Regions from separate parts of the Paenibacillus sp. FSL L8-0708 genome, predicted to be linked through region 3. Evidence: riboswitches for the same ligand, from Rfam matches in the RefSeq annotation. Region 3 holds a riboswitch; each other region holds the start of a gene.
What was found. A riboswitch is a leader RNA that binds a small molecule or an ion and turns the genes downstream of it on or off. The one in region 3 is predicted to bind cyclic di-AMP.
Positions count from the first base shown of each region.

Region 1 (4,895 bases), 6.3 Mb from region 3:
GAGCTGCGGATCGCCAAACTCGATGCCAAGGGCCTGCATCTGCTCCCACGGCATCCAGCCATAAATATTATATGGAGGCGTATAGCTCCACTTACAAATAGCTTCTCCGTGAATTGCCTCCATAGGAACTACATGAAAAGTTACCGAGGGATTTATCATAAGGTCAACGATCTCCTTTCACGAGGACATTGCTATATTACTAATTATATACAAAATGGGGGAGGTTCGACTCAGAAAATTTATATGAGGGGAATGTTTTACAAATTATGAGAGGGGTAAATAAGTAATAAGACAAAAAAACAAGCTCTCCTCCAAGAATTACCTTGGAAAAGAGCCTATGTACGTTATTTATTGCACATCATCATTGTCTTCCGATTCAGCAGCAACCGATTTGTAAGCATCTGTGCTCATAATGCGCTTGGCACCAACGTAGCGTTTCACGTAGTAGCTATCACTCAGAGAGCTAATGGTAACACCGCGTGAGGTAGAAGCGTGTGCGAACTTACCTTCACCGACATAAATGCCGACATGGGAGACACCTTTGCCACTTGTATTGAAGAATACAAGATCTCCGGCTCTTATATCATCACGGGAGATTGCTGTGCCCATTTGATATTGGGAACCTGATTGGTGTGGAAGGTTAATGCCAATCTTATCAAACACATACATTGTAAATCCGGAGCAATCAAATCCGTTAGTGGATATACCGCCGGATACGTATTTAGTACCGATGGCCTTGTCAATCACTTTATCCATTTTGGAATCTGCGAAAGCGCTTCCTGCTCCGATGGTGAGGATGATGGAAAAGCTTAGTACTGCTGCTGCTAACTTCTTCTTCAAAAGTGTATACCCCTTCCAAATGCCTACGAGGTTAGCTTAAGGGTTCGGTTGAAGGTCCCCTATGACCCCTCTATATAATGGAGGTCAATTCACCCAAAGTTGGTTCCCCCGTTTTCCTAATAGTTAGGAAACTCGGCTCATACTGTTGATTAGGATTAGCTTGTAATCAATACATGACAAAACCTTTGTAAATAACAACTTAATGATTACAAAAATGTTACTAAAATCTCACTGCGCTAATTGTAACAAACAGAAAGCCGCTTGGCAATCGTTTTTAACATATTAATGCAGAAAAATTGGCATTTTTACGGTAGAAAGGCATATGTAAGCGTTAATAATGACCTAATTTTTAATATAATTGCAATTTTTATCAAATAAACGTGTTTCAATTGGGCTCTAATAGTGTAAAAATATATTATGGAAAAAAGAAAAACCCGAATTTGATTACGGGCATAATCAGATTCAGGTTCATATAGTTGTAATTATGAGGTTATAGTTGTGAGGAAGGTTTCAATCGAAGGCTACAGCTTGATAAGCTGAAGTACTCATTACTCTTTTAGCGCCAACATAACGATTGGCCCAGTAGGCCTGACTGAGTGAAGTGATGGTTACTCCACGCGAAGAGGACGATTGTGCGAATTTTCCGTTTCCAACATAAATGCCGACATGGGATACTCCATTGCCAAGTGTGTTAAAGAACACTAGATCACCAGAACGCAGATTGCTTTTGGATACAGCAGTTCCAACGCTATATTGAGCTTTTGATGTACGAGGTAAAGTAAGACCTACATTCTTGAATACATATTTTGTAAATCCAGAGCAATCAAATCCGGCAGTGCTTGTACCTCCGGTTTTATAGGCAACTCCAATAGTCTTTGAGATTACAGTGTCCATCTTAGAGTCGGCAAAGGCGCTTCCTCCACCAATAGATAATGCCATTACAAGTCCTAGCGCCGCAGCGACGCATTTTTTTCTTAAATTATGTCTTTTCAAAAGATGTACTCCTTCCAAGGCCTGCGAGGTTAGCTTAAGGGTTCGGTAGAAGATTCCCTATGATCCCTGTAAAGCGAGATCAATTCACCCAAAATATGGTTCCCCCACTTCCCGGTGCAAAGGAATTAGGCGTGTTAAGCACCAAGAGAATGACGTTTCGACAGTTACACTTACGATAAATACATTTAGTTATGTAGGAATCGTTTCAATTGATTACAAAATTGTTACTAATAGCACAGGACTTATTGTAACAGAGCTTTTATGATTTTGCAAATACTCTTCAGTTATCCGTAATGAGAAAAAGTCCCAGCTCCTGAATACAGGAATTGGGACCTTTTTATTATGTCAAATAAGGTTAATTTATTGTGGAAATGCTTTGCTACACCATAGATGATATTGTGCAGAGATTCCCCACATTTTTAAGAGCGTAGAAGGTAGTGGTGAGATTTGCCGTATTATAAGTGCCGGCAGGCCGGGACAGAACAGACCCGTCAGTCCGCACACTAGCAGTAAGAGCAAGCCTCCCGCACCAAGTACAATGGAAACACCTATAGCAGGAATCAGTGACCGCAAGCAGATGAACAGTGAGGAGAACATTCCTGTACCGCCGGTGTAACCAAACTGCATATATAGAAGAAACAGGCGCACGATAAAAATATATATAAGCCATGCCAATACGTATGGTACTAAATGAAGTAACAAAGTGTAGTTAAACAAAGAGGATAAGAACAGCCCGTACATTTTTGGAGCAAGCCAGTAAAGCGGCAGCAGGGTCAGAACCCATTCGATTAGGCTAAAGACTAAGACAGGTAGTCCATAGATCTTCATGCCGGGGAAAAAGAACAGTCCGCGCTCGCCCCTTCGCTCCTGGTGGAGCTCATGCAGCAATCCTGCCCTTATGAAAGGAGAAAGCAGAAGTCGCAAGACAACAAGTCCTAGAAGCATCCATAACCAAGTGCGTATCGCAGGGTCAGTATTCAAGCTGAACTGTCCCTCGATATAATACAACAGTCTGCCCATACCGCTGCCGCCGGCGTCTTTATCTGGATAGCGCAGTAGAATTGGAATAATAGCAGATCGGATGAAACCATACATAAAGTAGCCCCAGAGCAGTCGGTAGATGAAGAGCAGAATTAAAATATAAAATTGCTCCTTCATGCTTTGCCAGCCGCGGGTTATCGATGTTCTCACAATCATTCACCTCACCAGACAAGAGTTCCGAGCACGGTTTCAAGTAGTTTAGTTACACTTAACGTCCAGCGAGAGAGCGTCTTGGGCTCTATTTCCGCCAGCCTAAAGTTGTTTAAATGTTTGCTCTCCAATAAGATGGAATGCTCAGGGTCAATCTCAGCAGAGAGAAGAGGCTTATCGCTTAACAATTGAAACGTAGTCTCTGCTCCTTCACCGTTCCAGACCCGCTGCACCGAAGAGCTGTCGGCGAATGTGAATTTCACGGGAACATCAACGTAATGGCTCCCTTTATTTGAAATCTTCACTAATGATTCGTAGCTTTGAGCATCGCCGCTGTTATTTTTTTTAAAAGTAATCGTATCTACTGAGAAGTCAGGCGCCCCATCGCCATAAATGTAATCATCGAAATATGCCTGCCATGATTTTTTGGTTACCTTCTCAACCACTTTCTGAAAATCTGCCGTAGCGGGATGCTGGAAACGGAACTTACGAGCGTAGGAGGACATGATGTTGTTCATTGCTTTGGTACCTACCTGGCGTTCGATATCTTTAAGTACAAGCTTGCCGCGGATATAAACATTTCGGCTATAGGAATCCGCCCCTGCATATTTCCACGTTTCCAGATTTAACGGCTCAGGTATAGTTACCAGGCTGGCCTGTAAAGGCAAATTAGACTTGATACCGTATTCTTGTTCCATAAGTCTGTCTTCGGCATAGGAAGTAAAGCTTTCATCCAGCCAAGCCTCCTCGAATTCATTGCTGGCTACCATACCGTAGAAGTATTGATGGCCGATCTCATGAATGACGGTTCTTTCAAGTGAGGTATCTGGAGAAGAATCCGCGGCCCCAAAGGCTGTAATAAGGGTAGGATATTCCATTCCTCCCGCGCCGTTTCCCTCCTTAGGTGGGACGATAATAGACAGCGTAGAGTAGGGATAAGGGCCATACCATTTGCTGAAGTAGGTCAGGGCAGCCTTGGCAGCTTGAAGGTAACGCTCTTGTAAGTCTTTGTGCAGAGGGTCGAGATACACCTTAATTCGCACTCCAGGCACCTCCGGCGTAGAGAAAGCTTCCTCTGCTACTGTAAAATCAGGGGATGCAGCCCAAGCGAAATCGTGGACATCATCGGCGTAGAACTGATATATTTTCTGATCTTGTTTGAGCTTGGCATTTTTTACAGGAAATCCGGTCGCTGCCACCGTATAGTTGGAAGGAACGGAAATCGTTACATTAAAGATGCCAAAATCACTGTAAAACTCAGAAGTTCCGTGATACTGATGCAGGTCCCAGCCTTCTTCTTTAACTCCGCGCGTGCCCTTAGGCTCGTATACACTAAGCTTAGGAAACCATTGCCCAGCCATAACGAAGTTACCTGAAGCACCCATGCGAGCAAAGATTTTGGGCAGCTGGACTTCATACTGAAGCTTAAGTGTTACACTTTCCCCACCATTAACAGGCTGAGGAAGATGTACCTTTAGGAGTGTCTTATCGTTGATATTGCCGTCATCAGGTTGGACATATTGCACTCTTTGCATTAGCGAAGTTCCTTCTGTCGTGCGCAGATCGGTCAGCGTCATATTTCCGAAGCCGTTCTCAGGCATGCTGTCGCCTCTGAGCGTCCCCCCGGATTCCTTCATAAAGGTGGTATCTGATGAGGCAAATGCATTTGGATACATGTGAAAATATAAATCACTTACTGGCTTTACTCCGGGGTGTGTCCAGGTTACTGTCTCAGAAGCTTTTAAGGTTTCTGTGTCAGGAACAAGCTGGACATCAATGTGATACTCGACTACCCGCTGGCTTAAAGCCTCCTCTGCCGGGACGGGTGCGCTCTCAGGCAATACCTGCTGTGGTACGGCTGCAGGCGCTGT
Region 1 covers NZ_JBBPBC010000001.1:112,864-117,758, forward strand. Annotated here, with positions in the region: gene NYE58_RS00535 (GNAT family N-acetyltransferase) at 1-159, opposite strand, end outside; gene NYE58_RS00540 (C40 family peptidase) at 349-840, opposite strand; cyclic di-AMP (ydaO/yuaA leader) riboswitch at 846-988, opposite strand; gene NYE58_RS00545 (C40 family peptidase) at 1,351-1,779, opposite strand; cyclic di-AMP (ydaO/yuaA leader) riboswitch at 1,837-1,975, opposite strand; gene NYE58_RS00550 (hypothetical protein) at 2,194-3,024, opposite strand; gene NYE58_RS00555 (M1 family metallopeptidase) at 3,036-4,895, opposite strand, start outside.
Region 1: it holds a riboswitch for cyclic di-AMP, as region 3 does, so the genes downstream of both, NYE58_RS00545 (C40 family peptidase) here and NYE58_RS30240 (TrkH family potassium uptake protein) in region 3, are expected to answer to the same signal.

Region 2 (4,895 bases), 5.8 Mb from region 3:
GGACATTAAACTGTGTGACGCGGTCCATCCCTGCTATCCCGATAGCGGAGAGCAGACCCCCGATTGTGGTCGGGATCAGACAGACCAGCAAGGCGATCATAACAGGAATATCTAGATCAACGCCCAGATAAGTCGCAATTGGCCGCAAGGTCACTACTACAATCAGGAAAATCAACGTCAGACTGATCAAGAGTGTATTTAGTGCAATTTCATTGGGTGTCTTTTGACGTTTCGCCCCTTCAACGAGGGAGATCATCCGATCCAGGAATGACTCACCGGGGTCACTGGTAATTTTGACTTTAATCTCATCACTGACTACCCGGGTGCCGCCTGTGACTGAGCCAAAATCTCCGCCGGCTTCCTTAATAACAGGTGCAGATTCACCTGTTATTGCAGATTCATCTACGGAGGCCAGCCCTTCAATTACTTCACCATCGCCAGGGATAAGTTCTCCCTGACTGACGATGACAATATCTCCTTTACGAAGCTCGGAAGAAGAAACGGTCTTCACAGACCCTCCAACGAGTTTGTTAGCTGTGATATCCTGTTTCGTTTTCTTGAGTGAATCCGCCTGGGCTTTCCCGCGGCCTTCAGCCAGCGCTTCAGCGAAGTTGGCAAACAGCACTGTGAATAGCAGAATGAACAACACTGTGATATTGAAGCCTACCGATTTCTCTGCATTAAAATATCCGGGGGCCAGTACCATAAGCAATACAATAATCGTACCGATTTCGACTACGAACATGACCGGATTTTTGATTAACGTCACCGGGTTAAGCTTAATAAAGCTATCCTTTATAGCGCTTAGGAGTATGGGTCCCGTCAGCAGCTTTTTTCTTTTTACAGTACTCATCTTGTTCTCCCTCTTCCTACCGTAAGGTCAAATATTCTGCAATCGGGCCGAGCACAATGACCGGCAGAAACGTCAGCGCACCGATAATTACTACTGTACCAATCAGAATTCCGGTGAACAGACCATTGTCTGTGCGGAATGTGCCAATCGTCTCAGGAACTGGCTTCTTCTGGATCAGTGAGCCTGCAACTGCCAGCATCGCGATTATAGAGACATAACGGCCAAGCAGCATTACGATCCCGGTTGTAACATTCCAAAAGGTGGTGTTGTCCGCAAGCCCTTCAAATCCTGAACCATTGTTCGCGGCAGAAGAGACATATTCATATAACACTTGGCTAAGTCCATGGAATCCGGGATTCGTGATGGAACCGTTGCCCAAGTCCGTTAAGAACGCACCTGCTGTTGGTACAAGGATAATGAACGGATGCACAAGGATAGCAATCGCAATTAGCTTCATCTCCTTGGCTTCTATCTTTCGCCCGAGAAACTCTGGTGTTCTGCCAACCATTAGTCCACATAAGAAGACACCCATGATGGCATACATCAGCATATTGATTAGTCCGACACCTTTTCCCCCGAAGACATTGTTGAGCATCATTAGGGCCAGAGGGGTAATGCCACCCAGCGGTGTCAGCGTATCATGCATATTGTTAACACTACCTGTCGTAGCTGCCGTTGTTACCGAAGTGAACAACGAAGATTGCGGGATACCAAAACGTACCTCTTTACCTTCCATGCTACCTTGCGAAGACTCGATCCCCAGCGCATTGATAGCTGGATTGCCTTTGGTTTCCGCATAATAATTCAATCCCAGCAGTAGTACGAACAAGGTCATCATTGCTGTGAAAATCACCCAGCCCTGACGTTTGTTCTTAGCGAACAATCCGTACATATATGGCAGAGAGGCTGGCAGCATCCACATAGAGAGAATCTCCAGCACGTTCGTAAGTGGATTAGGGTTCTCGAAAGGATGCGCTGAATTGGCTCCGAAGAAGCCGCCACCATTCGTACCTAAGTGTTTAATTGATTCCAAAGAAGCGACTGGACCGATAGCGATTTGTTGTGTCTGCCCTTCGAGTGTAGTGACCTCAAGCGATGGCTTGAGCGTTTGTGGCACATGCAATCCTACCAGCACCAATGAAACTAGCAGAGCTAATGGAATGAATACACGAATATGTGCTTTTACGAAGTCCTCGAAAAAGTTCCCGACTGATTTCTGTCCTGTAATCCCTCTGACAAAAGCAACCGCAACAGAAAATCCGCTCGCTGCAGACGTGAACATCATCATCGTGATGACTGCCATTTGTGAAAAATACGATAGTCCCGTCTCCCCGCTATAATGCTGCAGGTTCGTATTGGTCATAAAGCTGATCACCGTATTGAATGAAAGCGTCTGTTCCATATCGGCAATTCCATTCGGGTTCAGCGGCAATCCCCGCTGTAATCTCAGAAAAATATAACTGAAAGCAACCAGTACGATATTAGTTAAAACAAAGCTGAGTGCATACTTCTTCCAGGACATTCCGTCCCGTTTTTTCAGGCCGATCAGCTTATAAATACCTTTCTCTGTGCCTGCAAACCAGCGATCCGTACGATTCGGTTCGTTAGAAAATACATGATATAAATACGTTCCCATCGGCTTGACCAGCAAGATGAGAATTACAATTACGACGACTATTTGCAAAATGCCCATGAATGCCCCTCCTTAAAATTTCTCAGGATGAATCAACGCGTAAACCAGATATAAAAACAACAGTAGGGTAACAGCGATTACTAGAATCACAGCTTATCCCTCCCCGTATCCTCAACTACACCTGCGCACCAGCGCATAAAGCCATAAAATAACCCGTAAATTACAGCTAACGAAGCCACCATATACAGATCCATCATATCTTCCGCACTCCTTCCATTATCCTTGATGAGGTGATCTATCGATTAGAAAATCAGCATCACCACTATGGGAATAGATTACATAGCTCGCACCAAGTCTTTTATAGACCAATCTAGGATTTATTGAACTTGTAATCACAAAAATCGGCTGTGTCGTCCAGGTACGGCACATCTGAATATAGCGGCAGCAAAGCGGAAAGCTGCTCTCAAACAGATATACCCTGCCTACCGGGAACGATGGGCGAAACCAAGTGCTCTGATGGCGGGTATCCACTAGAATAACCTGCTCAATCCCGAGCTCCTCAAGTAAAGCTTTCTCAGCCACATTGTTGGTTAATCCCGCCATCTTAATACCCCTGAACTTCAGAAGTTTAATGAAATGTTCTCCCGCCTTTGTAGGCGCACATACAAGCACATATTCATTCTGATCCGTCATCTTTTTTTCTCCTCCTGCTCATTTACAACAAGGAGGCAACGAAAATCTCCGAAAGGATGTTGACCTATCGTCATTTTCGGGCACAACCTAAAGCTCGGTTGTGTCACGTCATTAGACGCTGCCTTACAAATACCGCTAATGATGAATTTAGCGACCTCTTAGGGGAGGCCTCCATAAATGCTTTGCTTCTAAGAGCACAGCAAAAAGCCACAAAGGATCTCCTCTGTGGCTCGCTAGCGGTCACATTGCACTCATCCTCTCTCCATACGCTTACGAGGTTAGCTGTCGGATTCGGGCGGTGAGAGTCGCCCTACCTGTATAGATGCGAGCTCACTCACACCCTCTACAGGATTCACCCCATAATCTGCTTCCGACTCTCACATCGGCTGCCGATTGTTGGTTCCCCCGCTTTCCTTACCGGAAATTAAGCGGATCAAATATTCGATTGTCGTTGAAACAGGAGTAATCATACTCTTATGCACGAAGACTTGTAAAACCTGAATGATGCCAAAATAATGCAAATTAAAAACTATTTTCCCATTAGATAGCGCTTACTTGATATCTAATCTCTCTATATCTCTTGTTTACTCGAGTTTGGAGCGTTTAATCGCTATCTATAACCCATGTGATTTTATTCACCTTTTTAGAGCGAAAATACTGCAAATTCCCATTATAGGTAGAAACGCAAGAAGCTGAGGCTGAGCGAGAAAGAGGCGCGATAACACGCCATAAATACCTATTTACCTCGTTTTTCAGTCGTAGTCGGCAGGATATGGTTAAAATTGCTCTAAAAGAACATTTTCCGTTTTTTACAGAAAATCTTGAAAAGAGTATGATTCGGGTTGAATCTAATTCATGAAAAACAATCAACGCTGAGTTCCTGCATTCGCAGGGAACGGGGGAACCATCAGGCCACCTGGCCTACTTGGGGTGAATCCAAAGGAGACTGCATAAGTCTCAATAGGTAGGGCGACTCTCACCGTCCGAATCCGACAGCTAACCTCGTAAGCGTAAAGAGAGAGACCCTTGATCCGCCACGCTTTGGCCCAGGTATATCTGCCTGTAATCCAAAACCGCAGCAGAGGTCCTCCTCTTGCTGCGGTTTTTGCGTTACCTGAGCTTATTAGGTGATAGCACGCTGGATGGGGTGAATGTTTTGAAGCACTATTATTTAGGGATACATCAAGGGCTGCTTGAGCCGATAAGTCTAAATTACGTTTGTTTCGGGGCCTTGTGGTTCGAAGAACATAATCACAGGTACATTGTAGGCTATGCATTTGGCCAGAACCAGATCCAAGCCCTTCGCCAGTTCAGCACACCTTCTTCTTGTAAAGACTGTTTAGACTCTAAGATTGTATATGAGATATATAAAAAAATTCGAGAACAACAGCAGCAGCAGGATTGGTCATCGCACCAAAAGCTCCCGTGGTTTACAGCCTTCAAGGAGCCTTGGAAAGATGTAAGCGCCGGTTGGTATGTCTTGAGATCCCGCAGCACCTTTCCCTTACATCTATCTGTTATACGAAAAGAGAAGTTCCGACTATGGCTAGAGCATACCGCAGTCTGTGAGAATAAAATGGAAATGCTCGCTTGTGTAGAAAGGGCTAGTGTCACTCATCATGTAGACTTAAAGCTTTTGGAAATCTAAGGAGGAACCCTACTATGGACCAGCGCAGACTATCCCGCATTGAAGTATTTGTATTGGATGAACCCGAG
Region 2 covers NZ_JBBPBC010000001.1:668,922-673,816, reverse strand. Annotated here, with positions in the region: gene kdpB (potassium-transporting ATPase subunit KdpB) at 1-853, opposite strand, end outside; gene kdpA (potassium-transporting ATPase subunit KdpA) at 870-2,546, opposite strand; gene kdpF (K(+)-transporting ATPase subunit F) at 2,559-2,636, opposite strand; gene NYE58_RS03155 (hypothetical protein) at 2,763-3,179, opposite strand; cyclic di-AMP (ydaO/yuaA leader) riboswitch at 3,431-3,620, opposite strand; cyclic di-AMP (ydaO/yuaA leader) riboswitch at 4,040-4,204, shown strand; gene NYE58_RS03150 (hypothetical protein) at 4,285-4,827, shown strand; gene NYE58_RS03145 (hypothetical protein) at 4,842-4,895, shown strand, end outside.
Region 2: it holds a riboswitch for cyclic di-AMP, as region 3 does, so the genes downstream of both, NYE58_RS03155 (hypothetical protein) here and NYE58_RS30240 (TrkH family potassium uptake protein) in region 3, are expected to answer to the same signal.

Region 3 (4,895 bases):
GCTGAAGCTGATCACAGGCCGAACGCATGAGATCGTATCCTCAGTTAGTGAGGGAAAATCAGATGTAGGTCTGATCGCTTCCTCTATTCAAGAACCCGGGTTGCGCTGCATTTCTCTATTTGAGGATCAACTGCGACTAGTCGTCTCAGAGCAGCATCCTTTAAATTTATCTTCCAAGCTAACCATGGATAATCTATCCCGGCTGCCTATGATTCTCTTCTCAAAGGGGACCTGGTACCGGCGTCTGACGGACGATCTATTCCAGCGCTGCGGGATTGATCCCGATGTGCGCATGGAGATTGACTCCTTCGAAGCCATCGTACGGCTGCTTCCGACTGTCAAAGCGGCTGCGTTGCTGCCAAAGTCTTATCTGCGTCCAGAGCTGCTGAACGGCGGCGGGCTGGTGTCCTTACATATCAAGGAGCTGGAACAGACTCAACGGACCACCTGCCTGATCTACCGTGACGATGGAAGCATGAGCACGGCGGCTCGCAGTCTGGTGCAAGTTACCGAAGAGATGTTTCTGACAGAACGTGAGCAGTAAAGCCGGACCAAATGAATCAGGGGGCGCACCTAGTGATCTCCAAATGAGGCAATAAGTGAAGCACTTATAGCGTAATTAGGGAATTTCTCCCTGAAGTTCAGAGATTTCTGTTCAGCAGACTTAAAATTAGGGAAAACTTCCCTAATTTTCGGCCGATTCAGTAACTAATAAAGGAATCCCTCTGTTTATTAGGGAGGAATTCCCTAATGTCGTTCATTTAGAGCGAATAGTGGCTATTTTCAGGGAGTTTTTCCCCAACTAGTTTAAAACCCACTCTGTACATCGCACAAACAAAGAACACATATCGCTTTACGCCACACATATTTCACCGTCACAGATACCACAAATCATCTAATTGCAAGCCGTACGATAACCACACCTAGCAAGTCGCGCACCGACCAAACCAACATTATAGAACACTACGCATGGTCCATAGTCATATGGCATATTAAAATCCAATACGTTTCCTACTCTTTACTCCATAAAAAAGAAGCTGCCCCCAAGTAGAATTCACTACTTTTGAGTCAGCTTCTTTTCCTATGATTCTTGGTTCACAACTTCACTCTCAAAACGGTCAATACTTTCATTAGGACCAATGAGTACCATAACATCGCCTTCACTTAAATAATCATGGGCAGTTGGAGCGACGATTATTCCGCTTTCCCTATTTAGGGCAACAATACTGCAGCCATATTTAGCTCTTGTATTTAAATCAGACAAGCTTCTGCCGTTCATGCAGGACGGTACGGTCAGCTCGACAATTTTATAATCCTTGGACAGTTCAATATAATCCAGCAAATTGGGCGTCACCAGCTGATGTGCCACACGAATCCCCATATCCCGCTCCGGAAAAATAACCCGATCAACCCCCAGCCGCGACAGTGCGCGGCCATGAAGGATAGAGATTGCCTTAGCCACCACTTGCTTGACTCCAATCTCCTTCAACAAAATGGCCGCCAGAATGCTTCTCTCCATATTGTCACCAATCGCAACAATCCCACAATCAAAGTTCCGTACACCAAGCGAGCGCATAATTCCCTCATCTGTAGCATCTGCTACTACCGTATGCGTCAGCTGATCGCTCATTTCCTCCACGCGTTCTTCATGGTGGTCAATGCCGAGCACCTCGTAGCCCATTTCCATCAGCTCAAGCGCCAGGCTTGAACCGAAGCGACCTAAGCCGATTACTACAAATTGCTGTGCTTTCATTTCTAATTAACTCCTATCCAATAATTATTTTACCTTCCGGATACTTATACAGTGGTTTACCCTGTTTGGGACCGAGTGCATACGCTAAGGTTAGTGGACCTAGCCGACCTGCAAACATCGTCAGACAGAGTAGAATCTTACCGATCGCTGACAGTTCCGGAGTTAGCCCCATAGTCAGTCCTACCGTAGCAAAGGCGGAGGTCGTCTCAAACAAGATTGCCAAGAAATTACTGTCTTCAGTTGTGGAGAGTATCATCGACACAGAGGCGATTAACAACAAAGCCAGCAGCGTGATCGTTAATGCCTTGTAGATGCGCTCCTGAGCCAGCCGATAACGGAACAACACAACATCTTCCCGTCCACGCAGCATAGCAATTACAGCACCAATCATCATCGTAAAGGTTGTTGTCTTAATCCCCCCGCCCGTTGAGCCCGGAGAAGCACCAATAAACATAAGAATCACTATAAAAAATTGTGTAGCCTGCCGAAGTCCAGCAATATCTACTGTGTTCGCGCCAGCCGTACGGGGAGACACGGATTGAAAGAAGGCCGATAATATTTTACCGCCGAAATTCAGTGAACCCAGGGTACGAGTGTTAGTAAACTCAAATATAAAAATAACCAAAGCTCCGATCAGAATCAGCCCTGTACTGGTGGACAGGACAACTTTACTATGTAGAGACAGCCTGCGGGTTACCCGAAACTCCACCAGATCTGACATTACAATAAAACCAATCCCGCCGGAGACAATCAGAAACATCACAATAATATTCACAAGCGGATCATATACATAATCAGTTAAACTGCGAAAATCCCCAAAAATATCGAACCCCGCATTATTAAACATAGACACCGCATGAAATATGCCATAATAAATCGCTTTTCCCAACGGCATATCAAAAGCCCAGCGAATAGACAGCAGCACAGCGGCACAGCCTTCTATGACAAGAGAATATATGAGGACTCTCCGGATCAGTCGCACAATTCCTTCCATAGAGCCTTGATTCATGGCTTCCTGTAGGATTAGCCTGTCCCGCAAAGATATTTTACGCTTTAACACCAGTGAAAATAGAGTGGCCATGGTCATAAAACCTAAGCCGCCGATCTGGATCAGAATCATAATTACGGTTTTCCCAAAAATGGTGAACGAAGTTCCGGTATCCAGCACAACAAGCCCTGTAACACAGGTTGCCGACGTTGAAGTAAATAATGCATCAATAAATTCCACGGAATTCCCGCTTGTGCTTGAGATGGGCAGCATAAGCAGCAGGGCCCCTATCAGAATGATCGATGCAAAACCAAGCACCAGTATCTGCGGCGGCGAGAGCTTCAGAAACTTAAATTCAGAAATCCTGCGAAACTGTGAAGCCACTTTGCTCACCTTCTTATCAAAAATTCCAACAAAAAAAGCACTGGAAAACCAATGCTGACTTGGTTCCTGCAGTAAATTAGCCTACGAGGTTAGCTGTCGGATTCGGACTGTGCAGGCTGCCCTATTCGTTCCCAGAACGAAATTCACCCCTGATGAAAGTGCCATTTATCGTGTACACTCCACTTTTCATCACTTCTTATGGTTCCCCCGTTTTCACCAGAAATTCGGCTACTATACAATTGCATACAAATTATATACGTTATTTAGTGAATTCACAAAGACACAATTAATGCTCATTCACATGAAAAAATGCGGTTTAAAGAGACTGCATCAAAAGGAGTGCCTTTTCTCATCACTTTTCCGTGTTTTCCCTGCAATTACACCGATTCTCATCATTCGTGCAGAAATGAACACGATAAAATTCATGGTATAAATTCACATGACTATTCTATACTATCTCTATTACCCATAAAAAGAACATATAATGTTTTTTGTAACCAACCAGGCACTAATACTATAATGGAACATAACATTGTCAGTACATAACAAGGAGGCGTTACATGAATCCCGTCGGCCAGCCCTTACAGCAACGTGCCCTCTCCAAGAGGCTCATCATCTCGGGCATTATCGGTCTTATTCTATTTATTATGTTTCAGATTTCCCCTTCACTGCTTAGTAGCCCTACAGGTGAAGATACCACCGTCATTAGCAAGGCAGAAGCCCGTGACCAAGCCATATTATTTGCAGAACAAAAGCTCAACTACACCGAAGCACCAAACGATCAATGGAATGTACTTTACCAGACGGACTCTTCCTTTTATGGCTATATGTCTCGCGAGAAGCTTGTGGAGGACTACACCAAGAAAAAATTGGATCAAAAATATCCTTTTGATGTCTTTCGGGCAACGCTTACTCCTTCAGCGGAGCAAGAGCCGCAAATCATCGTTGACCTCAATATGTATAACGGTAAGATTGTCGCTTTCTCAAAGGCTGCAAAAGTTACCTCCGAAGAGGGGTCAGGCATCGCTTCCGTTGGTGCAAAAGAGGACAAGGGAGCTGACCTCACTCTAGCGCAGAAGGAGAATCTTGCTCGTCCTTGGCTTCAGGAATGGGAAGTAAATCCTGCCAAGCTACAAATTGAATCGAATACAGGAAGCCATGGGCTAGTGTATACGGATAGTACTGTTCAGGTCGGCGAATCCTTATTGCACTATTATTTTGATTTCAGTGGAGAGCAGGTATCCAGCTTTAATGCCGGATTCACTGCACCGGCTTGGCATACCTCCTACGTACAAGGACAGACCTCTTTAGCGGAAAAGCTAACATTATTCGGTTACGGTATACCCACACTGATTTTAGGAATTCTGGCACTCGTCTACAGTATTCTTAGAAGAGAGCATACTTCCTTTAAACGTGGAGTATTCCTAAGCTCAGCCTATTTTGTAATCATGATGATCAGCACCTATAATATGCTGCCTGAATCAACGGGCGAAGGGCTAGAAGCACAGATTACCTCTGTCATTATGTTTATCATTTATGCTTTGTACAGCCTGCTGATGTCCTCCTTGCTCTACTTCTCTTTAGTGGGCGGCAATGGCCTATGGCGAAAAGAGGAAGGCATGAACCCTTGGCCCCGCGCCAAAGAGCCCGGCTACGGACAATATGTGTTGGACAGTATCCGGGCTGGATACATCTGGGCTTTCGTTCTGCTAGGGGTGCAGACGGTTATGTTCATCATATTATCGTTTACCTTGCACAATTGGTCTACTA
Region 3 covers NZ_JBBPBC010000001.1:6,440,635-6,445,529, forward strand. Annotated here, with positions in the region: gene NYE58_RS30230 (LysR family transcriptional regulator) at 1-544, shown strand, start outside; gene NYE58_RS30235 (potassium channel family protein) at 1,082-1,753, opposite strand; gene NYE58_RS30240 (TrkH family potassium uptake protein) at 1,767-3,125, opposite strand; cyclic di-AMP (ydaO/yuaA leader) riboswitch at 3,188-3,365, opposite strand; gene NYE58_RS30245 (CPBP family intramembrane glutamic endopeptidase) at 3,686-4,895, shown strand, end outside.